DNA from 3 places in the Mesorhizobium oxytropidicola genome. Region 3 is predicted to be linked to each of the others. Evidence: riboswitches for the same ligand, from Rfam matches in the RefSeq annotation. Region 3 holds a riboswitch; each other region holds the start of a gene.

Region 1 (10,152 bases), 2.3 Mb from region 3:
GTTGAGCACCTTTTCCAGCTTCGGGCCAATACCCGATATCGCCTTGAGGTCAGACGGTTTCGCCGGCTTGTCCATGGCCTTGGGCTGCCTGAAATCCTCGGGCAGCAGCACGTCGGCTGCCTCGCTTGTTGCCGGAGCGACATTCACCGCAGGCGCCATGGTGGCGGCTTCCTTGGCGGCGATATCGGTGACCTCCTGCGCAAAGGACTGCGCCTCGGCAATCAGGGTTTTCGTTGTCGCTCGCGCTTTGGTGGCGGGGACGCTTGTGTCGTCGAAACTCCCGACGCGCGCCTCGAAATCCTCGATCAGAGGCTGCATCAGGCGCTGTGATGCCTCGGCGGCTCCTGTGAGCGCGCCCAGCCAGACGCCGAAGGCGTGGTTGGCAAGCCCGATACCGAGCGCCGACATCGCCGCCGCACCCGCGACAGGATGCACGAAAAGGTTGATGGCGCTGGCCATCTCCTTCGGCATCATCCTGGTCAGGTCCTGGTTCATCTTCTCGATCTGGTCCAAATTGAGCATCATTGGGTAGGGTGTCGAATACGCCGCCATAGAGTTCTCCTCGTCGTTTCTTCGCTCGCCCCGCCCCGTTATTCCCAAACTCACAAATTCGTCTATTCCGCCGCCACCATCACCGGTTCGGCGCGGTGCGCGTTGCGCGAAAACTCGTCGATGCGGCGCTCCACCTCGCCGCGGAAATGCCGCATCAGGCCCTGGATCGGCCATGCCGCGGCGTCGCCCAGCGCGCAGATCGTGTGGCCCTCGACCTGCTTGGTGACGTCGAGCAGCATGTCGATCTCGCGCTTCTGCGCCTCGCCGCGCACCAGCCGCTCCATCACCCGCCACATCCAGCCGGTGCCTTCGCGGCATGGCGTGCATTGGCCGCAGCTCTCATGCTTGTAGAAGTAGGACAACCGGGCAATCGCCTTCACGACGTCGGTCGACTTGTCCATGACGATGACGGCCGCCGTGCCGAGGCCGGATTTGAGGTCGCGCAGCGCGTCGAAATCCATCGGCGTGTCGATGATCTGCTCGGCCGGCACCAGCGGCACCGAGGCGCCGCCCGGAATGACCGCCAGCAGATTGTCCCAGCCGCCTCGGATGCCGCCGCAATGCGTTTCGATGAGCTCGCGGAACGGGATCGACATCGCCTCTTCGACGGTGCACGGATTGTTGACGTGGCCGGAGACGCAGAACAGCTTGGTGCCGACATTGTTGGGCCGGCCAAAGGACGAGAACCAGGCCGCGCCGCGGCGCAGGATGGTCGGCGCCACCGCGATCGATTCGACGTTGTTCACGGTTGTCGGACAACCGTACAAGCCGACATTGGCCGGGAATGGCGGCTTCAGCCTGGGCTGACCCTTCTTGCCTTCGAGGCTTTCCAGCAGTGCGGTCTCTTCGCCGCAGATATAGGCGCCGGCGCCGTGATGCATGTAGACGTCGAAATCGTAGCCTGAAGTGTTGCCCTTGCCGATCAGCTTGGCCTCATAGGCCTCCTCGATGGCGCGCTGCAGCGCCTCGCGCTCCCTGATGAACTCGCCGCGCACATAGATGTAGGCGGCAATCGCGCCCATGGCAAAGCCAGCGAGCAACGCGCCTTCGACCAGCGTGTGCGGGTCGTTGCGCAGGATGTCGCGGTCCTTGCAGGTGCCGGGCTCGGATTCGTCGGCATTGATGACCAGATAGCTCGGCCGGCCGTCGCTCTGCTTGGGCATGAACGACCATTTCAGCCCAGTCGGGAAGCCGGCGCCGCCACGGCCGCGCAGGCCAGACGCCTTCATCTCGTTGACGATCCATTCGCGCCCCTTGGCAACGATGCCGGGCGTGTTGTCCCAGGCGCCGCGTGCCATGGCGCCGGCCAGCGACTTGTCGAACAGGCCGTAGATGTTGGTGAAGATGCGGTCTTTGTCCTGAAGCATTTTTCGTCTCTCAGACCGGCTTCTTGCCGAAAACGCGGATGTATTCGGCGACGCCGCCCTTGGCGAGCGCCTTGGCCTGCTTGACCCAGTCGTCGCGCTCGATGCGGCCGTGGAAGGAAAGATACCCGTCCACCCAATCGCGCTCGGCCTTCTTCCACGACGCGACCTGCGCGAAAGTGAAGATGCCCAGCGTATGCAGGACGCCCTCGATCTTCGGGCCGACGCCGGAGATCAGCTTGAGATCGTCGACCGCGGCCGGCCTGTCGATACCGGCCGGGCGGTTCTTGTCCTCCAGCGACGGTTTCGCCGGCTTTGCCGCCGGCGTCTTGGCTTCCGGCGCCTTGAAGGCAGTGACCGGTTCGGCCTTTGCCGTCGGCCCGTTGCGCTGCTTGGAGACCTGCTCGACTTCCGGCGCCGCCGTATTGGCGTTGGCGGCCGAATGCGGCGGTGCCGAAACGCTCGCCGCCGTCTCCACCGCCGGCGCCACCTTGGTGGCCGAGGGCGTCTTCAGGGCCGGGCTGGTTTCAGGCGCATCGGTCTTCGGCTTGCTGGCATTGGACGGCGCGACAGGAGCGGCAGCAGCAGGTGCTTGCGCTGCAGGAGCAGCCGGGGCCGGAGCAGTAGCGGCCGCATCCTTGGCCGCCTTGGTCGCCGCCTTGGCTTCCTTGTCGCGGGTCGACTTCAGGATCGCCTTTTCGCTCTTCAGCGTCGTCAGGCCGGAGGCCGGCTCCGAGCCGGTGCGGCCATTCTGCGGTCCCGGCGCCACCGAGGCGCCCTTGCCCGCATCATAGAGATCGATGATTTCAGCCAGCCGTTCCGGCGTCAGGTCCTCGAACGTATCCTTGAACACCATGACCATCGGCGCATTGACGCAGGCGCCGAGACACTCGACCTCTTCCCAAGACAAGGTGCCCTTGTCGTTGGTGTGGAATTGGTCGTGATGGATCTTCGAGCGGCAGACATCCATCAGCGCTTCCGAACCGCGCAGCATGCAGGGCGTGGTGCCGCAGACCTGGATGTGGGCGCGAGTGCCGACCGGATTGAGCTGGTATTGCGTGTAGAAGGTCGCGACTTCGAGCCCGCGGATGCGCGGCATGCCGAGCATGTCCGAGATCGTCTCGATCGCCGCCTTGGTGACCCAGCCTTCCTGCTCCTGCGCGATCATCAGCAAGGGAATGATCGCCGACTGCTCGCGGCCTTTCGGGTACTTCTTGATCCATTGCTTAGCCGCGGCCGCATTCGCCCGGTTGAAGGCGAAGGAGGCTGGCTGGACGCTGGCTTCTGCGAGACGGCGGACTGACATTTAGCGATCGACCTCACCAAACACGATGTCGAGGGAGCCGAGAACGGCGGTGACGTCGGCCAGCATATGGCCGCGGCAGAGGAAATCCATGGCTTGCAGATGCGCGAAACCGGGAGCGCGCAGCTTGCAGCGGTACGGCTTGTTCGAGCCGTCGGAGACCAGATAGACGCCGAATTCGCCCTTCGGCGCCTCGACGGCCGCATAGACCTCGCCGGCCGGCACACGGTAGCCCTCGGTGTAGAGCTTGAAGTGATGGATGAGCGCTTCCATCGACCGCTTCATTGCCTGGCGCTTCGGCGGCACCACCTTACCATCGAGATTGGACACCGGGCCGGTGCTTTCCTTGCCGAGCAAGAGATCGACGCACTGGCGCATGATCCGTGCCGACTGGCGCATCTCTTCCATGCGCACGAGGTAACGGTCGTAGCAGTCGCCGTTCTTGCCGATCGGGATGTCGAAATCCATTTCCGAATAGCATTCATAGGGCTGCGACTTGCGCAGGTCCCAAGGCGCCCCCGAACCGCGCACCATGACGCCGGAAAAGCCCCAGGCCCAGGCATCGGCCAATGAGACGATGCCGATATCGACATTGCGCTGCTTGAAGATGCGGTTGCCGGTCAGCAGACGATCGAGGTCGTCGATCGACTTCAGGAACGGGTCGATCCACTTGCCGATGTCCTCGACCAGCTGGCGCGGCAGATCCTGGTGGACGCCGCCGGGGCGGAAATAGGCGGCATGCATGCGCGATCCGGAGGCGCGCTCATAAAACACCATCAGCTTTTCGCGCTCGACGAAGCCCCACAGCGGCGGCGTCAGCGCGCCGACATCCATCGCCTGCGTCGTCACATTGAGGATGTGCGACATGATGCGGCCGATTTCGCAATAAAGCACGCGGATCAGCTGGCCGCGCCTCGGCACCTCGATGCCGAGCAGGCGCTCGGCGGCAAGCGCGAAGGCGTGCTCCTGGTTCATCGGCGCGCAAATAGTCGAGCCGGTCGAGATAAGGCACCGCCTGCAGATAGGTTTTTGCCTCGATCAGCTTTTCGGTGCCGCGATGCAGCAGGCCGATATGCGGATCGACGCGATCGACGACTTCGCCGTCGAGCTCCAGCACGAGGCGCAAAACGCCGTGCGCCGCAGGGTGTTGCGGCCCGAAATTGATGTTGAAATTGCGGACGGAGGTTTCAGCCATTCTGGCGCCTCAATTCGTCTTGGCTTTTTCGTCCCCGGGCAGCACATAGTCCGTGCCTTCCCAAGGGGAAAGAAAATCGAAATTGCGGAATTCCTGCTTGAGTTCCACCGGCTCGTAGATGACGCGCTTGGCTTCGTCGTCGTAACGCACTTCGACGAAGCCGGTGAGCGGGAAATCCTTGCGCAGCGGATGGCCTTCGAAGCCGTAATCGGTCAGCAGGCGGCGCAGGTCGGGATGGCCGGAGAACAGCACGCCATAGAGATCGTAGGTCTCGCGCTCGAACCAGTCGGCACCGGGATAGACGCCGGTGATCGACGGCACCATCGTCTCCTCGTCGGCCTGCACCTTGACGCGGATGCGCACATTCTGTTTCGGCGACAACAGGTGATAGACGACGTCGAAGCGCTTGGCGCGCGACGGATAATCGGCGCCGCAGACATCGATGATCGAGATGAACTGGCAGCGCGCATCGTCGCGCAGGAAGGTCATCACCTCGACCAGATCGCGCGTCTCGACATGAATGGTCAGCTCGCCATAGGCGATCGCCGCGTCAGTGACGCGGCCGATCAGCTTCTCGCCGAGATAGGTCGACAGTTCGCTAAGGGATGCGGCCATGGATTTACCGTTCGATCGTGCCGGTGCGGCGAATTTCTTCTGCAGGAGAAGAATGCCGTAGAGCAAAGCTTCGGCGCTCGGCGGGCAGCCGGGCACATAGATGTCGACCGGCACGACGCGGTCGCAGCCGCGCACCACCGAATAGGAATAGTGGTAATAGCCGCCGCCATTGGCGCAGGAGCCCATCGAGATGACGTAGCGCGGCTCCGGCATCTGGTCGTAGACCTTGCGCAGCGCCGGCGCCATCTTGTTGGTCAGCGTGCCGGCGACGATCATGATGTCGGACTGGCGCGGCGACGCGCGCGGCGCGACGCCGAAGCGCTCCGAGTCGTAGCGCGGCATCGAGGTGTGGATCATCTCGACGGCGCAGCACGCCAGACCGAAGGTCATGAACATCAGCGAGCCCGAGCGCGCCCAAGTGATCAGCGCCTCGGTCGAGGTGACCAGAAAACCCTTGTCGGCAAGCTCATTGTTGATTTCGAGGAAGAAGGGATCGTCCTCCCCCACCGGCCTGCCGGTGTTGGGATCGATGATACCCTTCGGCTTCGGCGCGACGAGGGTGCCTGAACTGTCGTTCAATCCCATTCCAGCGCTCCTTTTTTCCATTCATAGGCAAAGCCGATGGTCAGCACTGCCAAAAACACCATCATCGACCAGAAGCCGAGCATGCCGATCTTCGAGAAGGAGACGGCCCAGGGAAACAGGAAGGCCACTTCGAGATCGAAGATGATGAACAGGATCGACACCAGGTAGAAGCGGATGTCGAATTTCATGCGGGCATCGTCGAACGAGTTGAAACCGCACTCGTAGGCGGAAAGCTTTTCCGGATCGGGATTGCGGTAGGCCAGCAGGAACGGTGCGGCCAGCAGCGCCAGGCCGACGACCAGCGCCACGCCGATGAACAGGACGATGGGCAGGTACGAACTGAGGAGTGCGTTCATGCAGCGGCTTTCCGTTGGCGCCAATCCACTTTGATTACAGCACCGGACCTTAATGCGGAAGCGTGACAGATTAACCGCTGAACCGTTTTAAGGGGCCTATGCTGCAACGCGGCGAGGGTTAGCGCAGCACTTCCAGCGAAGCAAGTCAAACCTTGTTCAAAACGCGGACCTGGACGCCATATCCGGAGAAACTGGTCCGATCCGCTCCTGTTTGATTTCCTTCGCTTTTCACTCCACTTTTCTCTCCTGACAGGGTTGCCGCCAAAACCCTGCTAGCATGGGCCGGAATCACCCATCGGACCCTCGACCTGGACGCCCTTAGAGTGACAGCTGCATGAAGGAAAAGATCTCGCTTGCCACCGCCCGGCGCATCGCGCTCGCCGCTCAAGGATTTCTCGACCCTCGCCCTGGCGGTACGCCCGACCGCCGCCACTTCGCCCGCGTGCTCTCGCGCACCGGCCTGCTGCAGATCGATTCCGTCAGCGCGGTGGTGCGCGCTCATTATATGCCGCTCTATTCGCGGCTCGGCCCCTACCCGCTCGCTCTGCTCGACAATGCCGCCGTGACGCGCAAGCGCACGGTCTTCGAATACTGGGCGCACGAGGCTTCCTTCCTGCCGGTCGAGACCTACCCGCTGATGCGCTGGCGCATGCAGCGCGCCGAGCAAGGCGACGAGATGTATCTGGGCCTGGCCAAATGGGGCCGCGAGCACGCCGCCTATATAGAAGAGATCTACCGCGCGGTCGCCGAACGCGGCCCGATCGCCGCCTCGGCGCTGGAAGGCCAGAAAGGTTCGGGCGGCTGGTGGGGCTGGAGCCATGCCAAGCATGCCTTCGAATGGCTGTTCTGGGCCGGGCGCATCACCACGGCGCATCGCCGCGGCTTCGAGCGCTTCTATGATTTGCCCGAACGCGTGCTGCCGCCGGCGATCCTCGACCTGCCGGTGCCATCAGCCGAGGACGCGCATCGCGAATTGCTGCGCATTTCCGCCCGCGCCCATGGCGTGGCGACATCAAGCGATTTGCGCGACTATTTCCGCCTGTCGCCGGCCGACATGAAGGGGCGTTTGGAGGAACTGGTCGAGACTGGCGAACTGGTGCCGGTGCGGGTCGAAGGCTGGGACAAGCCGGCTTACCTCCATAAGGATGCCCGTTTGCCCCGCAAAATCGAGGCGCGCGCCTTGCTGGCGCCGTTCGACCCTGTGGTGTTCGAACGATCGCGCTCGGAGCGGCTGTTCGATTTCCACTACCGCATCGAGATCTATACGCCAGCTGAGAAGCGCCAATACGGCTATTACGTCCTGCCCTTCCTGCTCGGCGACCGGATCGTGGCGCGTGTCGACCTCAAGGCCGACCGGCCGGCCAGTGTCCTGCGCGTCCATGCCGCCTACTCCGAGCCTGGCGCACCGCCAGAAACCGCCGCGCAACTGTTCGAGGAATTGAAACAGATGCAGGGCTGGCTTGGGCTCGAACGCATGGCAGTGACGCCAGCCGGCGGTCTGGGCCCGGCGCTGGCCGACATAGCCATGTCGTAGCCGCGCGTTGACACCACTGCCCACAAAAGCCTAAATCCGGTCCAGATGGTCCCTTGCCCGCAACGGCAGGGGCTAAGAGGGAATGCGGTGCGGGACAAAATCCCAAATCCGCGGCTGTCCCCGCAACTGTAAGCGAAGAGCCAAGGCCGAAAGCCACTGGGATGTTCCCGGGAAGGCGGCACCCAAGGCGATGACCCGCGAGCCAGGAGACCTGCCGTCTGCGACAAGAGAATCCGATCGCCCGGCGGGTTTCCGGGCAAGGAGCCCGGCTTTTTGGACCAGAACAGCAGTTTTTCGGCTGGCACAGCGGACAATTCGTCCGCCGACGGCGGTGCCTTGGCCGGCGTCACCGTCATCGTCTGCGCTTCCTGCCGTGACGAAACCGGCTCAGATGCTCATCCCCGCGCCGGCGAACTGCTGGCTGATGACACGCGCCGTGCAGCGTCTGACGACCATATCCGCGTGCGCACGGTCGAATGCCTCGGCAATTGCAAGCGCCGCCTCAGTGCGGCGATCCTGCGCGACGGCTGCTGGAGCTATGTGTTCGGCGACCTGACCGCGACCAGCGGCGCCGACCTCGTCACCGGCGCAAAGCTCTTCGCCACCTCGACGGACGGCCTCATTCCATGGCGCGGCCGGCCTGATTCCCTCAAGCGCGGCCTCGTTGCCCGCATTCCACCTCTCGACCTGTTGAAGGATTGATCATGAGCGCTTCCGTCTCCCGCGTCCCCTGCACCGTCGTCACCGGCTTCCTCGGCGCCGGCAAGACGACGCTGGTCCGCCATCTCCTGGAAAACGCCGGCGGCAAGCGCATTGCCATCATCGTCAACGAGTTCGGCGACATCGGTATCGACGGCGAGATTTTGAAGGGCTGCGGCATCGACACCTGCCCGGAGGAAAACATCGTCGAACTGGCCAATGGCTGCATCTGCTGCACCGTCGCCGACGATTTCGTGCCGGCGCTCGATCAAATCCTGTCGCTGACGCCGAAAGTCGACCACATCCTGATCGAAACCTCAGGCCTCGCTCTGCCCAAGCCACTGGTCCAGGCTTTTCAGTGGCCGACGGTGAAGAGCCGCGTGACGGTCGACGGCGTCATCGCCGTGGTCGATGGTCCCGCACTTGCCGAAGGCCGCGTCGCCAACGATATGGACGCGCTGCAGGCGCAGCGCGCGCAGGATGACAGCCTCGACCATGACGACCCGGTCGAGGAAGTGTTCGAGGATCAGATCGCTTGCGCCGATTTGATCATCCTGTCGAAGAGCGACCTGATGGATGCCGCCGGCTCGGCCCGCGCCAACGCCATCATTGGCGAACATTCCGCCCGTGCCGTGAAGATCGTGCCGACAGCACACGGCAAGGTCGATCCTTCCGTACTGCTCGGACTCGGTCTCGCCGTCGAGGACGACATCGAAAACCGCAAATCCCATCATGACGGCGCCTTCGACCATGAGCATGACGACTTCGACACCTTCATCGTCGACATTGCCTCGATCGCCAATCCGGACGAGTTGGCAAAGCGCGTCGCCACCGCCGCCGAACAGGAAAACGTGTTGCGCGTGAAAGGCTTCGTCGAGGTCGGCGGCAAGCCGATGCGGCTCCTGCTGCAGGCCGTCGGCCCGCGCGTCAACCACTACTACGATCGCGCCTGGACCGCCGAGGACGACCGACGCTCGCGCCTCGTCGTGATCGGCCTGAAGGGGCTGAACCGCCCGGCGATCGAGCGTATACTCGCCGGCTGATTTCAGACACGGGCCGCGATGCATATCCTCACCACGACCTCCGCCTCGCTCGACGATCTCGCCGAGCCGGTCGATCTGCGGCAGACGCCGGCGGATATCGTGGCCTTGTCCTTCACCGACAGCGACCTCGCCGGCCTGGCGGCCGCGTGGAAGGCCAACGCCGGCCGGTTGCCCTCGATGAGGCTGGCCGCTCTGCGCGACCTGCGCCATCCCATGTCCGTCGACCTCTGGATCGACAGCGTCGCCCGCCATGCCAAGATCATCCTGGTGCGCATCCTCGGCGGCTACGACTGGTGGCGCTATGGCTGCGACCAGCTGGCCACGATCGCCCGCGAACGCGGCATAAAGCTCGCGCTGCTGCCAGGTGAGAGCCATGACGAGGACCTCAGGCTGATCGAAGCCTCGACGCTGCCGCGCCAGGAATTGGATAGCCTGCTCGGCTATTTCCGCGAGGGCGGTCTGGCGAATATGAATGCGCTGGTGCAGAGGCTGGCCAGTTTGGCTGGACGGGATACTGCCGTTGTGGAGCCGGTGGCAGTGCCAAAGGCCGGCTACTACGAGCCAAGCCGCGGCGTCTTCCCCTCCCCCTCGAGGGGAGGGTCCGGCCGCAGGCCGGGGGTGGGGTCCTCTCCGAAACGCGCCGACTCAAAAGAAACGCCACACCCGGTCGTACCGACCCCACCCGGCCCTGCGGGCCACCCTCCCCTCGAGGGGGAGGGAAACGCCGCTCCCGTCATTCCCATCCTGTTCTACCGCTCGATGCTGCTCGCCGCCGATGTCGCACCGATCGACGCCCTTTTTGAAACACTGCGCCAGCGCGGCATGCTCCCGGTCCCCATCTTCGTCTCCAGCCTGAAAGACCCGATCTCCCTCGCCTTCGTCGAAACTGCACTGGCCGCACTTAAA
Region 2 (10,152 bases), 2.3 Mb from region 3:
CAATCTCTTGACGGCATTCCTGGCGGCGTCGGTGATCAGCCTGTTCGACCGCACGATCGAGCACATCGTGGCGCTTGCGGTGCTGATGCCGATCGTCGCCGGCATGGGCGGCAATGCCGGTTCGCAGACCATGACCGTGACCGTGCGGGCGCTAGCGACCAAGGATATCGACATCTACAATGCCGGCCGCATCATCCGTCGCGAGATGGGCGTCGGCTTCATCAACGGCGTCGTCTTCGCCATCCTGATCGGCATTGTCGCGGCGGCCTGGTTCCGCGATCCCAATCTGGGCGGCATCATCGCGGCGGCGATGATCATCAACATGTTTGTCGCCGCCTTGGCCGGCATCCTGATCCCGCTGCTGCTCGACCGCTTCAAGATCGACCCGGCGGTGGCTTCTGCCGTCTTCGTCACCACGGTCACCGACGTCGTCGGCTTCTTCGCCTTCCTCGGCCTGGCAACCTGGTGGTTCGGCGTCGCGTGAAGGCATAGGCCTCTCTGGGGCACGGAAACTTGTGGTCCGCCGGGCAGGCGGACGATATATGCTTCTGCCTCCGCCAAAATACTGCCCAAGATGGACGGTGTGGCCGGCGGTCCGTGAAATGCCGGATAAATGCACCCACCGTATTTGAATTGAATGATCTGCGTGTCGATTGGCAACAAGGAGGCGCGATGATGCGTGCGGTATCCTTCCGACTTATGACTGCACTGATCTTCGGGATGTTCGCTGTCTGCCCGGCGGCGGCGGATTCCGCCTATTCACAAGCTGATATTTTGCAAGGGCTTAAGTCGGTCGCACTGTTCAATGCGGACTACATGGTGTTGCTGCGCCAGCAGGAACTCGCCTGCGCCAAGGCTTCCACGACCAACGATGCGAACTGGGCGCGCGAACGTCAGACGTTTGTTTCCGAGGCGCTGCGCAGCGGCTTCGATCGCGCGACGATCGAGGCGATCGACGCGCGCCTCGCCGGTGGCGATACTCTAAAAGCCGGCCAGACATGCCCCAGCGCGGGAACGCCACGGCCTTGGACCGACTTTGCCCGGACCGTGTTCACGGACGCGTCAAACGGACTGGCTCTTACGGCGTATACGTTTCCGTTAAAACCGCGGACGCTAGATCAACTGGACCAGATCAAAGCACTTGTTCGCGAAAAAGAGCCGATGCGCATAAGGACGGAGCGATGCTTTCAGGCGATCGCACCCGCGATGTTTGCCCTATCTTGGACAAACGGGATCGCCGAGAACATCACTGTGCTGAAGATGATGGCGGACGCCGGCTTTCCGACTTCCGAAATCGCAGACGTTGCCGAAATCCTGGATTTGAAGACGTTCCTGGTCGTTCCGACCAAAGCCGAGGCGGCAAGTATGGTTGACAGTTGCAAGGCCGACACCGGCTGGCAAGAGGATTATACCGTGCGGTTTGACCTGCGGCCACTGGAGCACGGCGTTGCGAAAATCCTCTATGAAGTCCCACAATAATGTCTTCTCACATGCCGCGGCGGCAGGACCAGTGAGTCCACCCTCCAGGCGGATGTTTCCGACTTAGCCTCACGCACGTTAAGCCGATGCGATTGCCCTGGGGTGTGGGCCCCGCTCAATTGACTTTTACGTAAATGCCGTGCGAGGCTTGCACGGGGGCCATGTCGATTCCGGCGGGCAAGGGTTTGGTTCGGGACAGAAGGCGACGCCGCGTGGCGTTGCCCAGGCTTCCGGCATGGAGCGACAATGCGGGAATATTATTCGATCACCGAACTGACCCGCGAATTCGACGTGTCGACGCGGACGCTGCGCTTCTATGAGGATGAGGGGCTGGTGCAACCGGTGCGGCGCGGCCGCACGCGGCTGTTTCGTCCGTCCGACCGCCATCTCATCCGGCAGATCATGCGCGGCAAAAGGCTCGGCTTCTCGATCAACGAAATCCGCGAAATCATCCAGATGTACAAGGAGCCGCCCGGCGAGGTTGGCCAGCTCAAGCTGATGATCAAGCGCATCGAGGAAAAGCGCGAGGACCTGCGCCAGAAACGTCGCGACCTCGAGGAGACGCTGGCCGAGCTCGACCAGGCTGAGGAATCCTGCGTGGAGCGGCTGGTGGAGCTTGGCGTCAACACGTAACGCTGTTCAAATCCAGCGCCGCACGCGTTTGGCGTAGTCGCGGTATTTCTTGCCGAACTTCGCCGCCAGCACCTTTTCCTCGCCCTCGATCGCGACCTTCTGCGTGATGAAGGCGGCGATGAACGCCAGCGGCAGGAACCAGACGATCCCCGAGACAAAGGCGACGCCGATCAACAGCAGCGTGTTGGCGAGATACATCGGGTTGCGGGTGATGCCGAAAGGACCTGTGGTGATGAGGTGATCCGGCACTGCGTTGGGGTTAAGCGTTGTCCTGGCCCTGATCATGGTACGGATGGCAGTGAACCAGAGTGCCGCGACGCCGAACAGTGCCACCCAGCCGGCGGCGAACAGGAGGTCGCCGAGAAGGTCGCCGATCCAGGGCAGGGGATAGAAAAGACCGAGGGCGACGCTGATGGCGATGGCGGTGATATAGATCACCGGCGGCCACGGTATCACCCCGGGCTTCGGCTGGGGTTCGGTCATTGCGTTCCTCCCTCGTCCATCTTGTCCTCGGTCTGGGCCGTGCAGCTGGCGGCCAGATCGCCCAGATGCGCCCGGAATTCCGCACTCTGGTCGTTGTTCTCAAGCCGATCAAGCGTGGCCTCGCCCTCGATCGTCGTCAGCATGCAACTGCAATAGCTGGTGCAGAAGGTTGCGTTGCGCGTCTGCTCGCATGAGCGCTGGCAGGTTTTCAGGAAATTGACTTGCGGGGTTTCGACCTGGGCGGGCATGACTTGCGAAAACAGCCAGACGCAGCCGATCAGCAACGGCTGGTGGATCACGTAGAAGGCGAGGCTGTGGCGGCCGATGAAGAGCAGCGGATTGGCCCAGCGGCCGGGCGCAAGGCTCGCCAGACGCGCTCGCAGGCCGGAGGCGGAAGTGAGTTTCGCCACGCCGATGCCGATAAGCACCGCGCCGAACCATGGAAACAGCGGCACATAGTCGTTGGATCGTGGATTGGTCGCCGATAGGCCGATCCACCATAGCCAGGGATGGTCCAGGGCCTCGAAGCGCAGATAGACGGGCGCAGCGATCACGAGCGCGGCAACGACAAGCGTCAGCAGGGCCGGCAGCCACAGGAAGGCGAGGCCGAGCAGGCTGGCGAGCGCGATCTCGTGCAGGATGCCGAAGAAGATGAATCCGTCCGGCGTCGCGATGCGGGTGACCACCGAAATGGCGACCGCGGCACCGGCAACCATTGCAAAGCGCTTCCAAAAACCGTTCCAGCGGATTTGCTGGCCGTGAGCCAGGTACAGGCTGACGCCGACCAGGAACAGGAAAGTCGAGGCGATGCAGCGTGCGTAGATCTTCCACCAGCCAAAAGCGGTGAGGCCTGGATCGGTGTAGCCGAAGAATTCCAGATCCCAGGTGAAATGGTAGCTCGCCATGGCCAGCAGCGCGATGCCGCGCACAATGTCGATGGCGACGATGCGCTTTGATGGCTCCGGAACGGGTGCGGTCGGCGTATGGATGGTCATGGTCTCGCGATCTGATTCAGCCCCGCCTGAGGACTATCACGGTTGGACGGGACAGAAGAAGGCCGGGGCATCGGATCAAGCGCCGCTTTAGGCCAGAGCCGGGAAGCCTTTGACCGGTTTCGCTTTTCGCCGGTTACACGTCGGTTTCCTCTTAATCGTCCGGGAACGACCACGGCAGATTTGGCCGGTGATTCTGCTTTGGGGAAGCAATGTCCACCCATGTCCGCCATCCGATCTGGCTTCCGGCCCTCAAGGCCGCGGATGCGCGCACCTTCGCCTCGCTCTACGCGGTCGAATCCTTCGCCCGCGCCACGGTGTCGAGTGTCATCCCGATCCAGGCCTACGAGATTCTGCACAATGAGCAGATCGTCTCGATCCTCTACACCATCGTGGCGCTGCTCGGCCTGTCCGTGACCTTGTTCATGCCGATGCTGATCCGCCGCTTTGCCCGGCGCTGGGTCTACACGGCAGGCGCCTGCCTCCTTGCAATAGGCTCGCTGTTCTTCGTTACCCACACGCTGGCCGGGCAACTGGCCGGCATGCTGTGCCGTGTGATGGGCGCTAGTGCGCTCTCGATCACGCTCAACCTCTACATCATGGACCACATCCGCAAGACCGACTTCATGCAGGCCGAATCGCTGCGCATGGCGTGGTCGATGCTCGCCTGGACCGGCGGGCCGACGCTCGGCATCTTCCTCTACACGCGCTTCGGCATCTATGCCGCGCATGGTGCGGTGGCGGTCTTCGCGCTGGCTCCGCTGTTCTGGACCTATCGGCTTGGCGACAACCCGTCGATCCGGCCCGGCAAGACACGGCCGGCCAATCCGCTCGCCAATATCGGCCGCTTCGTCGCGCAGCCCAGATTGAGGCTTGCCTGGCTGATCGCCTTCGGCCGCTCCTGCTTCTGGACGACGTTCTTCGTCTACGGGCCGCTGTTCATGGTGATCACAGGCGAGGGCAAGCTGGCGGGCGGCCTGCTGGTTTCGGCCGGCAACGCGCTGCTGTTCATGGCGATCTTCTGGGGCAAGGCGGGCAAGCGCTTTGGCGGCCGGCGCACCACGACATTTGCCTATTTCGCCATGTCGGCAATGCTTCTTGCGGCAGGCACGGTCGGCGAGAGCGTGCCGTTGCTCACCGGCGCTTTCCTGCTGTGCGGCGCCTTCTTCACCATCGCGCTCGACGCGCTGGGCTCGACTGCCTTCATGCGCTCGGTGCGCTCCTATGAGCGGGCGCAGATGGCGGCGGTCTACCGCACCTATCTCGATTTTTCCGAACTGACGCCGCCGCTGGTCTATTCGGTGGTGCTGGCCTTCTTCGGACTGGGCTCGGTGTTCGTCACGCTCGGCCTGCTGGCGGCGGTTTGCGGTTTTGTCACGTGGCGATATCTGCCAAAGTCTCTGTGAGGATCAGGCAGAAAGCGCCGCGTGCTGCTCGCGCACCCAGTTGTGGAAGCGGTGCAGGTCGTACTCCTCGGGCATCAGCACGCCGGCTGTGTGACGCATCGAACGCAGGCCTCTCTGATTGACCTCGCAGATCGCCGCATCCTCTTCCAGCACCTGCGTGCCAAAGGCGACGATGTTGTCGATGTCGGTCACGGCGAGGGCCTCGGGCGCGAACAGCCATTCGGCGACAAGCTCCGTCTGTTCGGGACCGAGCGGCACAAGGCGCACGGTCCTGACATAGTCGACATGGCCGACGATGAACATCGACGGCAGGCTGGTGGCGTAGGTCTGGCCGGCGGTGCGTTCGGCTGGTGTCAGCCCGGAGAAGACCGGCCCATGCGCCTGGCCATCGCACGACCAGGTTTCGGCCCCGGCGCGCAGGCCGCCGGAAAATTCCGGCGCGTCATTGTCGGCGTGGCGCGTCCATTCGGGATCGTCATGCCGGCTCATCAGGCCGCGGCCATAGATCGGCACCAGCCGCGACAGGTCCTTGTGCACGCCCGGGCAGTGCAGGCACTCGTTGAAGTTTTCCCAAAAGATCTTCCAGTTGCAGTGCATCACCTTGCGCAGCACATGGCCTGATACCAGCGTTTCCAGCGGCCAGTTACCGAGATTGCCGGAGGCAGGGTCGAAGGATGCCTGGGCGGAGCCCGCCGCATATTCCTGCAGATTGATGAAGACGAAGCCGCGCCACACCGAGAGCGCGACGCGGTAGAGCGGATGGTCGGCCTTGTCGAAGCCGTCCGGCAGCGATTTCGACGGAACGCGCACGAGGTCGCCGCGCAGCGAATAGGACCAGGCATGATAGGGGCACGTGATCAGCCTGGTCTTCAGCCGGCCCTCGCTCTCCTGGCACAGCTGCGAGCCACGATGCCGGCAGGTGTTGTGGAAGGCGCGCAGCGCGCCGGTGTCGTCGCGCAGCACGAGGATGTCCTGCGTGCCGATGCGGAATCGGCGGAAGGCAAGCGGCTGGGCGAGATCGGCCTCGCGGCAGACGAGCAGCCAGTTTTTGTACCAGATGGCATCGAGATCCCGCTGATAGGCTGCTTCATCCCAATAGGCCGATGAAGGCAGCGTCGGTTCGGCCTGGGTCAGGCCGTTGTAGGGGGCGCGCTCGCTGGCAATGGGCTGCATGGCTGGCTTCCAGTGAAGATGCCAGCCGACACCCGGCCAGGAGAATTGTCAATTGTCGCGCCTCGCGACGGCATGGCGCAATCGCGCTGTTTGCCGGCGGAATTTGGTTTGCCGCGTGTCGTGATTTTCCCTATAGTCATGCAGTCGTCGGTTCCGTTTTGGAGCCAAGAGGGAATGCGGTGCGGGCGAAATTCTTGCCCAATGCCGTGGCTGCCCCCGCAACTGTGTGCGGTAGTCCTCTCCATATGCCACTGAAGATTCGTCTTCGGGAAGGTGGAGAAGGGCGCTGATCCGCGAGCCAGGAGACCTGCCGACGACGGCAAAACTGACAGGCCCTCGGGTGGAGGGTGAAAGGACAAGATATGAATACCGCTTCCGTCTCCCTCGGCGCCTCCGTCTCCTCGCAGTCGCGCTTCATGCAGCTGGCGCTCGCTGCGTTTCTCGGCATTTTCGTGATGGGCTTTGTCGGCTTTTCGCATATCGATGCGGTCCACAATGCGGCTCACGACTATCGCCATTCGATGGCGTTTCCCTGCCACTGACCAGGATCTGACATCATGAACCTGTTTCGCAACGTCGTGTTCATCGCGGCGATCGCAGGGCTCGTGGCCGGCGTCATCCTCGCCTGCATGCAGGCCTATGCCACTGTGCCGCTGATCCTGAAGGCGGAAGTCTACGAACAGGCCGGCGGCGGCCATAAGCACGACCATGCCGCGGCCCCGGCCGCGGCGGATACCACTGCCATGAGTACGGCCGCCCCGGCGGGGAATGCCATGAGCACTGCGGCGCCGGCCCCGGCTGAAGTGACTGCTCCGGCGAAAGACGAGGGTTGGGCGCCGGCAGACGGTTTCGAGCGTTTCGCCTTCAGCGTGCTTGCCAATATCGTCACCGGCATCGGCTTCGCGCTGATCCTGGTCGCGGTTTCGGAATTCGCCGGCGGCATCGGCAATTGGCGCCAGGGCGTATTCTGGGGCCTGGCCGGCTTTGCCGTGTTCACGCTGGCGCCTGGTCTCGGCCTACCGCCGGAACTGCCGGCCATGCCGGCGGCCGATCTCTTGCCGCGCCAGATCTGGTGGTGGGCAACGGTGGCGGCAACCGCGGCTGGTCTCGGCCTGATCGCGTTCCGCAAGTCACTGCCGCTCGCCATCCTTGCCGTGGCGCTGATCGTTGCCCCGCACATCGTCGGCGCGCCACAGCCCGACAGCTTCGAGACGGCGATTCCGGAAGGGTTGCATCACCAGTTCGTGGTGGCGGTGACGGTGACCAACCTGGTGTTCTGGCTGGTGCTCGGCGCCGTCGTCGGCGTGGTGCGCGGACGCTTCACCGGCACCGCGACCAGCCTGCGCGACAGCTTTGCCTGATCGCAACAAGCTGACGTTCATCATCGGCGGCGCGCGCTCCGGCAAGAGCGCGCATGCCGAAACCCTGGCGACGGCGTTGCCGTCACCATGGGCCTATATCGCCACGGCTGAGGCCTACGACAGCGAAATGCGCGAGCGCATCGCGCTGCACCGCTCGCGGCGCGGCGAGGGCTGGATGACTATCGACGCACCGCTCGATCTCGCCGGCGCGCTCGAGGCCTTGCCCGACAACCAGCCGGTGCTGGTCGACTGCCTGACACTGTGGCTGACCAATCACATGCTGGCCGATCACGACGTTGGAGCCGAATGCCAGCGGCTGGCGGATGTGCTGTCGCGGCCACGCGGGCCCTGGTTCGTGGTGTCCAACGAAGTCGGGCAAGGCATCGTGCCGGACAATGCCTTGGCGCGCCGTTTTCGCGATGATGCCGGAAGGCTCAACCAGCAGGTCGCGGCGATCGCCGATACGGTGCTGCTGATGGTGGCGGGGCTGCCGCTCAAGGTGAAATGACATGACCGACATCGACGATAAGGACGAGGAACGCCATCGCACCAAGATGGCCAAGCGCAAGGCGGTGCAGGACGCCGAGGTGGCCAGCAAAACGGTCGAGAAGGGGCTGCTCATCGTCAACACCGGCCCGGGTAAGGGCAAGACCACGGCCGCCTTCGGCCTGGCGCTCAGAATGCTCGGCTATGGCAAGCGCGTCGGCGTCGTCCAGTTCATCAAGGGCAAGTGGCACACCGGCGAGAAGGATGCGTTTGCTGCCTTCGGCGACCGCGTCGTCTGGCATGCAATGGGCGAGGGTTTTACCTGGGAGACGCAGGATCTGAAGCGCGACATCGCGGCGGCCGAGGCTGCCTGGGCCAAGGCGCTGGAGTTGATCGCCGATCCGTCGATCAGCCTAGTCGTGCTCGACGAGCTCAACATCGCGCTGCGCTACGACTATCTCGATCTCGAAAAGGTGGTTGCGGCGCTGAAAGCGCGGCGCGAAGGCCTGCATGTCGTCGTCACCGGCCGCAACGCCAAGCCGGCGCTGGTCGAGGCCGCTGATCTGGTCACCGAGATGGGCGTGACCAAGCACCATTTTTCGGCGGGCGTGAAAGCGCAGCAGGGGATCGAGTTTTGAGATCTGTTGTCCCCTTTGTGGGTAAGCGTTCAAGTCAGGTCGCCAAACGCTCCCAGCGGGGCTCCCTTCCTTTCCCTCCGGAGGGGGGAAAGGTGGCGCTGCGAAGCAGCGACGGATTGGGGGAAGGCGGTTATCGAACGCGCGGTCTCAGACAGGCAAGCGCGACCCGGCGGGTGCGAAAACGCGACTGCCGAGCTGGTCGACCCCCACTCCGTCTCGGCTTCGCCGAGCCACCTCTCCCCCGATCGACGGCAGGGCTATCGCATATGAGCGATTGCCTGGATGAGATAGTCGTCATTCCAAGCGCATTTCTTGATGCGGTGGCTAATGGGGACTTTGTCGATGTCGGCGGCCTGAAGGATATTTCTGGCGATGCGGTTGATGAGGGCGGTGTTGGCGGGAGCGTTGTCCTTGCGGGCACGACTGAGGTCCTCGTGCAGATGAACGTCGAGCATCCAGTGCAGTGCGTTCTCGATCTGCCAATGGGCTCTGGTGAGGTCGATCGCCTGCTGTGGCGACAGCAGCGTTGAGGCCATGAACAGGCGCGTCAGCGGCTCGGCCTGATCGCGCCGGCTGGTGATGCGGATGAAGGCCTTGTGCCCCGGCATCATTGGTTCAGCCGCCACCACGACCTCTGCCTGCCGCCATTCGTTGCGGCCATGGCTGGTCTCGGTCCGCTCAGTGACGGCGGGAGTGGTCTGGGCCAGTTGTTGATTGGCCCGAGCCAACCAATGCCGGCGGTTTCCCTTGAGTGCGAGCAGATAGTCGCCGCCGCGCTGAATGATGGCCTTGGCCATGCGCGTGTGGCAGTGGAGGGCATCGGCCGTGACCAATCGGCCAGTAAGATCAATGAGTTCGACGACCTTGAGGGCAGCCTCGACCTCATTGTCTTCGTCGCCGGGCGAGACCGCCGCCAAACACAGCCGCGTCTGGCTGGCAAAGGCCGACACCGTCAGGGGCGGGCTGGCCGCAAGGCCTTTCTCATAGGCCCGCCGCAGCGCCTTGCCATCAAGTGCGACCACACCCTGACGTGCCTGGGCAAAGCCTGCGGCAAAGGCGGCGAACGCCCGTCCGAAGGCCTCCGGATCGAGCAGGCGCAACAGCCGCGAGAAGGTGTCGTGGCTAGGCGCCTCCTCATAGTCGATCAAGCGCGACAGCGCCTGTTTGCGCTCTTGCGCGAACAACGAAAACTCCGTTGCGCTGGTCGCGCCACACAGGCTCGCAGCGATCATCATCACGATCAGGTCGCCAAGCCGATGTGTGGCGTTGGCCGCGCGCGGATCAGGCACCGTACCGAAATAGCTCTCAAGGCTGGTAATGGCAGTCACTCCTCGCTGGACTGCCTTCCCAAAGAATCCCTTCTCAAACCAACTTCAAGCCCAAAATCGCCATATGCGATTCCCCTGCGATCGACGGGGGAGAGGAAAGGCGCGAACCTGTTGTAGCCCGGCTCCCATCCTCCCCTTCGAGAGCGAACTCACGAGGGGTGAGGTTAGGCCAG
Region 3 (10,152 bases):
GCGACACCTGGCGCTCGACGGCTGGAGACAAACCGTCGTCTCGCTCCCCCGAAGCTTGCTCACGTGGATGCTCAGCCGCAACCGGAGGCGCGGGGTCCGGCACGATCACGAGCTGCGGCACCTGCTTGTAGGAAAAGCCGCCCCTGATATTGCCCATCTTGCCGGCGACGATGCCCAGCGCTGCTTTTTCGAGATTGCGGTCATAGCGCGTCTCGGCGGCGACCGGCGCAATTATGATGGCCGATAGGGCCACGCCGCACAGAAGCGTCTTCATTCCAATTGTCTCCCTGCCTGACAACTGATCTAGCAGGGCGCCGTTGAAAAACGGCCAAGGGACACGGTAAGCAAAACGCCAAACGGCAGTGTTAACAATGCGTTACAAAATCAAGCCGGCAAACTGATTCAAGCGCTTGAGGTTCTGAATCAGGCGCGCTGGGCGCGGGCCGTATGCCCGAGCGCCGTGAATACGGTGCGCACGATGCCGGCGGCATCGAGGCCGGCATCGGCATACATCTTTTCCGGCTTGGCGTGGTCGGTGAAGACGTCGGGCAGCACCAGCGGGCGTACCTTCAGGCCGCTTTCCAGCAGTCCTTCATGGGCCAGAAACTGCAGCACATGGCTGGCGAAGCCGCCAATGGCGCCCTCTTCCACCGTCACCAGAACCTCATGCGAGCGGGCCAACCGCCGGATCAGATCCTGGTCGAGCGGCTTGGCGAAACGGGCATCGGCAACGGTGGTGGAAAGCCCGGCCGCGCCGAGTTCCTCGGCGGCGATCAGGCAATCCTGCAAGCGCGTGCCGAAGGACAGTAGCGCCACCTTTGTGCCTTCCCGCACGACGCGGCCTTTGCCGATTTCGAGAACCGAGCCACGCTCCGGCATGTCGACGCCGACGCCGTTGCCGCGCGGATAGCGGAAGGCGATCGGGCCATCATCATAGGCTGCCGCAGTGCGCACCATGTGGCGCAGCTCCGCTTCGTCGGCGGCCGCCATCACGACAAAGCCCGGCAGGCTTGCCAAGAAGGTGGTGTCGAACGCGCCGCAATGGGTGGCGCCATCGGCGCCGACGAAACCGGCGCGATCGATGGGAAAGCGCACCGGCAGTTTCTGGATCGCGACATCGTGCACGACCTGGTCATAGGCGCGCTGCAGGAAGGTCGAATAGATCGCCGCGAACGGCTTGTAGCCTTCGGTGGCGAGGCCGGCGGCGAAGGTCACCGCATGCTGTTCGGCAATGCCGACATCGAAGGTCCTGGACGGGAAGACCTCACCGAACAGGTCCAGCCCGGTGCCGCTCGGCATGGCGGCGGTGACGGCGACGATGCGGTCGTCCTCACGGGCCTCCTGGATCAGGCTTTCGGCGAACACCTTGGTGTAGGCCGGTGCGTTGGCCGGTGCCTTGGCCTGTGCGCCGGTGATGACGTCGAACTTGTTGACGCCGTGATATTTGTCGGCGGCGGCTTCCGCCGGCGCGTAGCCCTTGCCCTTCTGGGTGACGACATGGATCAGCACCGGGCCTTCGCCATTGTCGCGGACGTTTTTGAGCACCGGGATCAGATGTTCGAGATTGTGTCCGTCGATCGGGCCGATGTGATAGAAGCCGAGCTCCTCGAACAAAGTGCCGCCGGTGACATAGCCGCGTGCATGCTCGACCGCGCGGGTGATGGCACGATCGGCGCGCTTGCCGAGATAGGACGTCAACTTCTTGCCGAAGTCGCGCAGGCCGGCATAGGCCTTGCCCGAGGCGAGGCGCGCGAGATAGGCGCTCATGGCGCCGGTCGGCGGCGCAATCGACATGTCGTTGTCGTTGAGGATGACGATGAGCCGGGCGTCGAGCGCACCGGCATTGTTCATCGCCTCATAGGCCATGCCGGCCGACATGGCGCCGTCGCCGATGACGGCGATGACATTGTTGCGGCCGCCGGAGAGGTCGCGGGCGGCGGCCATGCCGAGGCCTGCCGAGATCGATGTCGAGGAGTGGGCCGCGCCGAAGGGATCGTACTCGCTCTCGGCACGGCGGGTGAAGCCGGACAGGCCGCCTTCCTGACGCAGCGTGCGGATGCGGTCACGCCGGCCGGTCAGGATCTTGTGCGGATAGGCCTGATGGCCGACGTCCCAGATCAGCCGATCATCCGGCGTGTTGAAGACATAATGCAGCGCCACCGTCAGCTCGACCACACCGAGGCCGGCGCCGAGATGGCCGCCGGTGCGGGACACCGCGTCGACCAGTTCGAGGCGAAGCTCGGACGCCAGTTGCGGCAGTTCGCTCTCGTCAAGCGCGCGCAAATCCGCCGGAATGCGGACCTTGTCGAGAAGCGGCGTATGCGGCGTTGCGTTCACGGGTGCTTAGGCTTTCTGTTCAACGGCGGGATAGGCCGCCGGCCTGTGAAAGTAAATGCGTGTCAGTGACGCGGGCCTGCTGCCAAAAGGTCAGCGCGTCGAAACAGTCTATGCCCGCGCTTTCAAGTCCTTGTTTTCATGCATATCGTGGTCCCGAAACCGGGCCGCTTTTGGGCGATATTCATTAGTTTTCCGGCAGCGGAATAAACTCTTCCTCATCTCCAGGAACGATATCGAAGCGGCCCGTCTTCCATTCTTGCTTGGCCTGTTCGATGCGCTCCTTGGACGAGGATACGAAATTCCACCAGATGTAGCGCTTCGAACCGAGCGAGGCGCCGCCGAACAGCATGAAATGCGCACCGGTTTGCGACGATATGACGATCTCGTCACCGGGCCGGAACACCAGCAGTCGCTCGGCCGGAAAGACGTCGCCTGAAATCGAAACCTCGCCTTCGAGCGTGTAGATAGCGCGCTCTTCGGCATCCGCCGGGATTTTCACGCTGGCGCCAGGCGTCAGCCTGAGATCGGCATAGAGCGTCTCGGTATCGGCCCGCACCGGGGAGCGCAGCCCCTGGAAATCGCCGATGACGATGCGGCTGCGGACGCCTTCGGCGTCGATTTCGGGGAGCCGCAAGGCCGCGGTGTTCTCGAACACCGGCGCCACTTCCTCCTTGCCGTCGGGCAGCGCCAGCCATGTCTGCAGGCCGGAGATCGACATCGGCGCGCCGCGCAACTCCTCGGGCGTGCGTTCGGAGTGGACGATGCCACGGCCGGCGGTCATCAGGTTAACGTCGCCGGGCTGGATCACCATTTCCGTGCCGAGCGAATCGCGATGCCTGATCTTGCCGTCGAACAGATAGGTCACCGTCGACAGGCCGATATGCGGATGCGGACGGACATCCATCGCCTGGCCGCCGCGCAGGATCGCCGGGCCCATCCGATCGAAAAAAATGAAGGGCCCGACCAGCCGCCTCTTGGCGGTCGGCAAAGCGCGACGGACCTCGAAGCCGCTAATGTCCTTGGCGTTCGGGATGACCATCAGCTCGATCTGGTCGCTGGTGAAGGCGTCGCCGGCTTCAGGGTCTTTCCCGGGAAAGAAGCTCATGAACTCTCCTTGTCAGCGGTCGTGGACCGCTTTGGCCGCATCAGGCAAAGCGGATCGCCGCCTTTGCCCGCAGTTTGGCCGCCACCTCTTCGCGATTGCGCGGATGCTGATGGGTTTCGAGTGAATCGAGAAGTTCGCGCGCCGATGCCGCGATGGCCTCGACGGCGTGGTCGAACGCATGCTGGTTCTGTTTCGACGGGCGTGTCGTTCCGCTCAGCTTGCGGACGAACTGAAGGGCCGCGTCGCGCACTTCGTCATTGGTTGCCGGGGGATCAAAATTGAACAGGGTCTTGATGTTTCTGCACATCGCTTCCGTATCTCCTCTTGTCCAAGGCGCCATATCAACGGCGACGAACTCTATCCTCAAACACGATGATGTCCAAAACTCGGTGAACGGCTTGCGCCTCATTCCGCGTCGAGCGGCTCGGTTCCGACCGGCTTGCCGTCGCGCGACAGCCTGATCTTCTCGACCTTGTCCTCGGCGGCCTTCAGCAGCCGATCGCAATGCGCCTTCAGCGCCTCGCCGCGCTCATAGATCTTGATCGACTGGTCGAGCGGCACGTCGCCACGCTCCAGATCATCGACGATCTTTTCCAGTGCGTCGAGTGCCTGCTCGAAGCTCATCGCCTTGACGTCTTCGTTGGTCTCAGCAGCCATCATTCATCCTTTCATCAGTCGCCCGACATGGGCGGCGACCGAAAATGCCAGTCCCTGCAGATCGTAGCCGCCCTCGAGCAGGCTGACGAGCCGGTTGCCGCTGTGGCGCGCGGCGCGCTGCATCAGCTGGCCGGTCGCCCAGTCGAAGTCATCCTCGGTCAGATTGATCTCGGCCAGCGGGTCACGGTGATGCGCGTCGAAACCGGCCGAAATGATGATCAAATCGGGCGCGAAATTGTCGAGCGCCGGCAGCACCCGCGACAGGAAGGCATCGCGAAACACCTCGCCGCCGGTCTGTGGCGCCAGAGGCGCGTTGACGATGTTGCCGGCGCCGGTCTCGTTCTTCGCGCCGGTGCCGGGATAGAGCGGCATCTGGTGCGTCGAGCAATAGAGCACCGAAGGATCGTCCCAGAAGATATCCTGCGTGCCGTTGCCGTGATGGACATCCCAGTCGACGACAGCGACGCGCTCGGCGCCATGCTTCTTCTGCGCATAGCGGGCGGCAATCGCCGCTGTGTTGAAGAAGCAGAAGCCCATCGCAGTGGTCTTCTCGGCATGGTGGCCGGGCGGACGGGCGGCGACGAAGACATTGTCGGCGCGGCCGGCAAAGACGTCGTCGACGGCAGCGTTGGCGGCGCCGATCGCGGTGATCACCGCTTGCCAGCTCTTTGGGCTCGCGGTGGTGTCGGCATCGATACGGGCAAGGCCCTCTTCGGGAATGGCGGCGCGCACGCGGGCGACGAAATCGGCGGGATGCGCGTAGAGGATGGTCGCTTCATCGCCCTCCGGCGCCTTGACGCGATCAAGCGCAGCAAAGGTCTCGTCATCGAGCACGCGCTCGATGGCGCGCAAGCGGTCCGGCCGCTCGGGGTGACCGGGCGGGGTGATGTGTTCGAGGAAGATCGGATGGGTGTAGAGACGGGTTGTCATGCTCCCTATCTAGTGCCCCGGCGCTGCGATGGCCATGCATTGCGGCTCGATCGCTGGGGAAAATCGCGCCTGCGTCCATTGGCGTCGCTGCGGGGATTGGCGCCGCCAGCGCTTCAGCGTAAGGTCGCAGACACTGCCTGGTGCCCGCTGTAAGCGGGAGAATCGGGAACACGGTTGAATTCCGTGGCGTGCCCAACGCTGTGAGGGGGACCGCGCCGGTAAATGCCACTGTCGATGACGGGAAGGCACCGGACGCGGGTTGATCCCGAGCCAGAAGACCGGCCTGGCAGGCATCGTCATCCGCATGGTCAGGCGGAGGACATGGATTGCAATCGCAAGGGGACACGCGATGCCGGAAACCATGACCGCTCCTATGGGCGACGGATTTGACCAGGTTGCGCGCGATGCCGTCTACCGCGCCATGTTCACGCGGCGCGACGTGCGTAGCCATTTCCTGCCCACAGGGCTCGACGACGAGGTGCTGGCACGGCTGCTGCTTGCCGCGCACCATGCGCCATCGGTCGGCTTCATGCAGCCGTGGAATTTCATCGTCATCCGCGACGTCGCGCGACGGGCGGAGGTGCGCGACCTGTTCCTGGCCGCGCGCGAACAGGAACTGCCGGCGATCGAGGCGGAAAGACAGGCGCTCTACCGCAAGCTCAAACTCGAAGGCATCTGCGAAAGCGCCCTCAATGTCTGCATCACCTGCGACCGCCAGCGATCGCAAGGCTCGCCACTGGGGCGTTGGCACAATCCGGAAATGGATCTCTACAGCACGGTCTGCGCGGTGCAGAATTTCTGGCTGGCGGCGCGCGCCGAAGGCATCGGCGTCGGCTGGGTCAGCATCATCGAGCCGCAAGCGCTGAAAAGCCTGCTGTCCATTCCCGAGCATGTAACGCCGATCGCCTATCTCTGTGTCGGCCGGGTTTCCGAGTTCGCGCCGAAACCCGACCTTGAGACACATGGCTGGGGCCGGCGGCTGCCGCTGCCCGAACTGATCATGAGCGAGACCTTTTGCGGGCAAGGCGAGGCACCGCTCAAGTCAGCTGTGGCGCACCTCAACACAGTCGCCTGCGCGCCCGCCGATCAGCGCGTTGCGCCGGCCGTGCCCCAGCGCGAGCCGCCGAAGGAGGCCAGTGCCTTGTCCTTCAACTCCCTGAACTTCGACGACGCCTCGGCCAGCCGGGCGTCCCAGGCCGGATCAGGCACCTGGCCGGCGATAGTCTTGAAATAGACCTGCATCAGGCAAGCAATCGCGAAAGGCTCGATGAACGCTGCCTTGAAGGCCCAGGCGAAGACGATGGCCAGCACGAAGGCCCAGCCGGCCAGTTGCCCAGGCATCAGGAACAGAATGGCGGCGGCCGGAGCCAGCATCAGCAGGAAGATGACGAACGACACGCCCCACATGATGACCGCCAGCCAGACGGCGTTCTTGACCATGGTCTTGCCGTTCTGGGCGTAGAGCACGACGCCTTGGCGCGCCGTCTCGAAGGGCGAGGACGAATTGATGCGGATGTTGTAGCCGAGGATAATCTCGTCGACATAGGTGAGCGACAGGCGGATCACCGTGTTGATGAAGGAAACAAGGCCGCTCAGGCCCGGAATGGGCAGGAAGGCGGCGATGCCGCCGAGCAGTCCGGTGATGGCGCGGATGGCGCCCTTGACCAGTTGGTCGACGACGAAAAGGATGTTGGCCTCGGCGAAACGCTCCGTCACGACCTGCCTGGCATAGGCGATCTGGTTCTGGCCGTCGGGAACATCCCGGCCATCGATCAGATGGACCATGACGGCAATGTGGCCGGCCTTGACGACGTAGAGGATGTATTCGCGGATCCAGTAGACGGCGATCGAGACGATGCCGAAGCCGACCACCCCGCCCCACAGGGCGAAGGACATCGGTCCATCGGGATCGGTGGAGATATGGCCGACGCCATAGCCGACGGAGGCGCCGGCGCCGGTCGCCACGATATAGGCCAGCGTGATGCCGAAATAGATGATCATGCGAAAGACAATGAAAGGCCAGGTCCGCATCATGATGGACACCGACCTGCCGATATCGAAATCCCACATGCTCCGAATCTCCCCTCAGAGATGGCTGCTGAGGATGCGCTCACCCCGAAGATTGTCAATCGTAAGCAGTGGCCAGCGGAGCGCCCGACAGGGATTTCAGTTCTGTTGCGAAGCTGGTTTTCTGAGCAGACCTTCCAGCAGTTGCTTGAACGCCGCCACCACTTTTCTCGACGTCGCTTCGGGGTCGTTCGAATTGGCGATCCGCTGCGCTGCCTGGCTGCTCGCCCCGTTGATCAGCCGTGCCGCGGTCTCGGGGTCGACGCCCGGGACGACCACCCCTTCCCCCTGCAGCGCGGTCAGATGACCGGTCATTGAGCCAACGCAGGCGCTGGCATTCGGCCATTGTGCCGGATCGCCCAGCACGGCCGGACCATCCCGGAACATGATACGCTGGATTTCTGGCTCTAGCGCCATTTCGATATAGGTCGTGCATTCGTCGACGAAGTGTTGCCAGCGGGTCGGCGCTCTCGACGCAACCTCATTCACCCGGGCCGCCATTTCCGCGTCGATTTTCAGCGATAACCGCCTCCAGCAGCCCCTTCTTGTCGCCGAAGTGGTGATAGAGCGCGCCGCGTGTCAGTCCGGCGGATGCGGTGAAATCATCCATCGACGCTTCAGCATAACCAATCGTGCCAAAGGCCTGGCGGGCCGCGGCGATCAGCTTGGCGCGCGTCTCGGCAATCATTTCCTTGCGGGGTCTGTGCATTTCCGTCTGGCCCTATCCACATACGTCTCGTATGCCAATTGACATACGCCACGTATGATCTATCTATTTCTCATACGCTTCGTATGTAATTGTCAGATCGCCCTTTGTCGAGGAACTGCCATGCAAAACCCCTATTCGGAAATCTTCCGCGCCCCTGGAGCCAAGGGCTTTGCAGCCGCCGGCTTCATGGCGCGCCTGCCGATCGCCATGGCTCCGATCGGCATCGTGGCGATGCTGTCGCAGACGCGCGGCGAATACTGGCTGGCGGGCGCTGTCTCGGCGACATTCGCGTTGGCCAACGCTTTCCTGGCGCCGCAAATATCAAGGCTGGTCGACCGCCTGGGCCAGACGCGGGTTGTCGTGCCCACGACAATCATCTCCGTGCTCGCGTTCATCACGCTGATTGCCGCGGCCAATCAGGACTGGCCGACTTGGACATTGTTCGTGTCGGCGCTGCTGGCGGCGGCCATGCCCAGCATGCCGGCCATGGTGCGCGCGCGCTGGACCGAGCTCTTCCGGGGCCGACCGGAGATGAACACCTCATTCGCCTTCGAATCGGCGGCGGACGAACTGGTCTACATCGCCGGAGCATCGCTGTCGGTGGGCCTGAGTGCCGCCCTGTTTCCCGAAGCGGGCATGCTGGCGAGCACGCTGTTCCTGGCCTTGGGCTCGACGGCGTTCATCCTGCAGCGATCGACCGAGCCGCAAGTGCGCCCGGCGGGCCATGGCTCGGGCGGTTCGGCGATCCGCCTCCGGCCGGTGCAGATCATCACCTTCGCCCTGATCTTCATCGGCGCGACCTTTGCGACGACAGAAGTGAGCACCGTGGCGATCACCAAGGAACTCGGCCAGCCCGGCGCCGCCAGCCTCGTCATCGGCGTCTACGCGCTGGGGTCCTTCGTGCTCGGCATCATTGTCGGCGCGCTCAACCTGAAAGCGCCGCTGCAGCGCCAGTTGGCCATCGCGGTCGCCCTGGTCGCGCTCGGCACGCTGCTGCCGCTCACCGCCAGCAGCGTGCCGCTTCTGGCGCTGACCGTCTTCATCAGCGGCGTGGCGATCTCGCCGACCTTCATCACGGCCTTCGGCCTGATCGAACGGCATGTGCCGGAAGCGATGCTGACCGAGGGCATCACCTGGGTCACCGCCGGGATCGGCATTGGCATGGCGCTGGGCTCTTCGCCGCCGGCGCGGTGGTGGATACGTTCGGCGCCCAGAACGGGTTCTGGGTTTCTGTGGCATCAGGCACGATTGCGCTCGCCACCGTGCTGCTCGGCCAGCGCATCCTGGTTACCCATAAATGCGACCTGGACGGCTGCGAGGCGGCTGCCGTTCCCGCGGAATAGCGCGCTCGGGGCCGGGCGTGCCGCCCTATGCGGCAGGATCGGAAATCCGCATCCAGTGCGGTCGTGCCAGCGCAAAAAGCATTGTTGGCGCGTCGTGCAACATCACCTCCCGCTCGAAGGCGAAGCCGCATTTCTCCAACACCCGACGTGATGCGGGGTTGGCAGGACGGGCGAGGCCAACAACCCGGTCGGCATGCAGAGGACCGAACGCTGCACGCAGCGCCGCCCTGACCAGTTCCGTGGCATAGCCATGTCCCCAGCTCTCCGGATGGAGATGGTAGGACAGGTTCAGGCCGTCGAAATCCGCCGATACGGTGACGCCGCCGAAGCCGACCGGCTTTCCATCGGCCTCGACCGCCCAGCGGCCGAAGCCATGCTTGTCCCAATGGCCGATGTCGCGGGCCAGTCGCGCGGCGCTCTGCTGAGGCGTGTCCGCAACAGGATCGGGTCGATGGGCGACAAGTTCATGACGCGAGAAGAGGTCGACCAGGAAATCCAGATCGGCCTCCACCGGCCGGCGCAGCAAAAGCCGTCCCCTTTGCTGGCTCAGAGGCAATGACGCGTTCATGCCGTCATCTCCCGGCAAAGAACCAGTCACCCCTTCAGAGGATCTCGGTCTTGGCGATGTGGATGCCGAACCCTTCAAGGCCGACATAATGGCGCTCGCGCGAGGCGATCAGGTTGATCGAGGAAATGCCGAGATCCTTCAGGATCTGCGCGCCGAGGCCGATTTCGCGCCATTCATTCTCACGCCGGCGGGCCTCTTCATGATCCTCGCGGTCGCCGCTCAGCGGGCGCTTGCGCTCCTGATGCGCGACACCGACCGAGCCTTCTCTGAGATAGACGATGACGCCGCGCTTGCGCTCGCCCATCGCCTTCATGATGCCGTCCAGCCGATGGCTGGTGCCGAAGACGTCGGTCACCACATCCTCGGAATGCAGCCGCACCGGCACCTCCTCACCGTCGCGGATGTCGCCGAAGACGACGGCGACGTGATGCATCGT

The links. A riboswitch is a leader RNA that binds a small molecule or an ion and turns the genes downstream of it on or off. The one in region 3 is predicted to bind cobalamin.
Region 1: it holds a riboswitch for cobalamin, as region 3 does, so the genes downstream of both, AC0V8S_RS18475 (DUF1636 family protein) here and bluB (5,6-dimethylbenzimidazole synthase) in region 3, are expected to answer to the same signal.
Region 2: it holds a riboswitch for cobalamin, as region 3 does, so the genes downstream of both, AC0V8S_RS18740 (CbtB domain-containing protein) here and bluB (5,6-dimethylbenzimidazole synthase) in region 3, are expected to answer to the same signal.

Annotation. Positions count from the first base shown of each region.
Region 1 covers NZ_CM149692.1:3,704,026-3,714,177, reverse strand. Annotated here, with positions in the region: gene AC0V8S_RS18515 (NADH-ubiquinone dehydrogenase) at 1-552, opposite strand, end outside; gene nuoF (NADH-quinone oxidoreductase subunit NuoF) at 615-1,919, opposite strand; gene AC0V8S_RS18505 (NADH-quinone oxidoreductase subunit E) at 1,930-3,222, opposite strand; partial or broken gene AC0V8S_RS18500 (NADH-quinone oxidoreductase subunit D) at 3,223-4,414, opposite strand; gene AC0V8S_RS18495 (NADH-quinone oxidoreductase subunit C) at 4,424-5,029, opposite strand; partial or broken gene AC0V8S_RS18490 (NuoB/complex I 20 kDa subunit family protein) at 5,034-5,614, opposite strand; gene AC0V8S_RS18485 (NADH-quinone oxidoreductase subunit A) at 5,605-5,970, opposite strand; gene AC0V8S_RS18480 (winged helix-turn-helix domain-containing protein) at 6,305-7,504, shown strand; cobalamin riboswitch at 7,534-7,737, shown strand; gene AC0V8S_RS18475 (DUF1636 family protein) at 7,778-8,206, shown strand; gene cobW (cobalamin biosynthesis protein CobW) at 8,209-9,246, shown strand; gene AC0V8S_RS18465 (cobaltochelatase subunit CobN) at 9,265-10,152, shown strand, end outside.
Region 2 covers NZ_CM149692.1:3,751,994-3,762,145, forward strand. Annotated here, with positions in the region: gene mgtE (magnesium transporter) at 1-484, shown strand, start outside; gene AC0V8S_RS18710 (hypothetical protein) at 673-1,479, shown strand; gene AC0V8S_RS18715 (MerR family transcriptional regulator) at 1,726-2,112, shown strand; gene AC0V8S_RS18720 (methyltransferase family protein) at 2,119-2,595, opposite strand; gene AC0V8S_RS18725 (heparan-alpha-glucosaminide N-acetyltransferase) at 2,592-3,590, opposite strand; gene AC0V8S_RS18730 (MFS transporter) at 3,800-4,993, shown strand; gene AC0V8S_RS18735 (aromatic ring-hydroxylating oxygenase subunit alpha) at 4,997-6,166, opposite strand; cobalamin riboswitch at 6,298-6,495, shown strand; gene AC0V8S_RS18740 (CbtB domain-containing protein) at 6,529-6,708, shown strand; gene AC0V8S_RS18745 (CbtA family protein) at 6,724-7,527, shown strand; gene cobU (bifunctional adenosylcobinamide kinase/adenosylcobinamide-phosphate guanylyltransferase) at 7,520-8,035, shown strand; gene cobO (cob(I)yrinic acid a,c-diamide adenosyltransferase) at 8,037-8,651, shown strand; gene AC0V8S_RS18760 (ISAs1 family transposase) at 8,909-9,979, opposite strand; gene cbiB (adenosylcobinamide-phosphate synthase CbiB) at 10,144-10,152, opposite strand, start outside.
Region 3 covers NZ_CM149692.1:6,021,649-6,031,800, forward strand. Annotated here, with positions in the region: gene AC0V8S_RS30330 (hypothetical protein) at 1-274, opposite strand, end outside; gene dxs (1-deoxy-D-xylulose-5-phosphate synthase) at 424-2,337, opposite strand; gene AC0V8S_RS30340 (pirin family protein) at 2,522-3,442, opposite strand; gene AC0V8S_RS30345 (DUF2277 domain-containing protein) at 3,483-3,749, opposite strand; gene AC0V8S_RS30350 (exodeoxyribonuclease VII small subunit) at 3,848-4,099, opposite strand; gene AC0V8S_RS30355 (histone deacetylase family protein) at 4,103-5,029, opposite strand; cobalamin riboswitch at 5,151-5,330, shown strand; partial or broken gene bluB (5,6-dimethylbenzimidazole synthase) at 5,451-5,960, shown strand; gene AC0V8S_RS30365 (hypothetical protein) at 6,116-7,099, opposite strand; partial or broken gene AC0V8S_RS30370 (TetR/AcrR family transcriptional regulator) at 7,196-7,805, opposite strand; partial or broken gene AC0V8S_RS30375 (MFS transporter) at 7,926-9,148, shown strand; gene AC0V8S_RS30380 (GNAT family N-acetyltransferase) at 9,174-9,716, opposite strand; gene ribB (3,4-dihydroxy-2-butanone-4-phosphate synthase) at 9,751-10,152, opposite strand, start outside.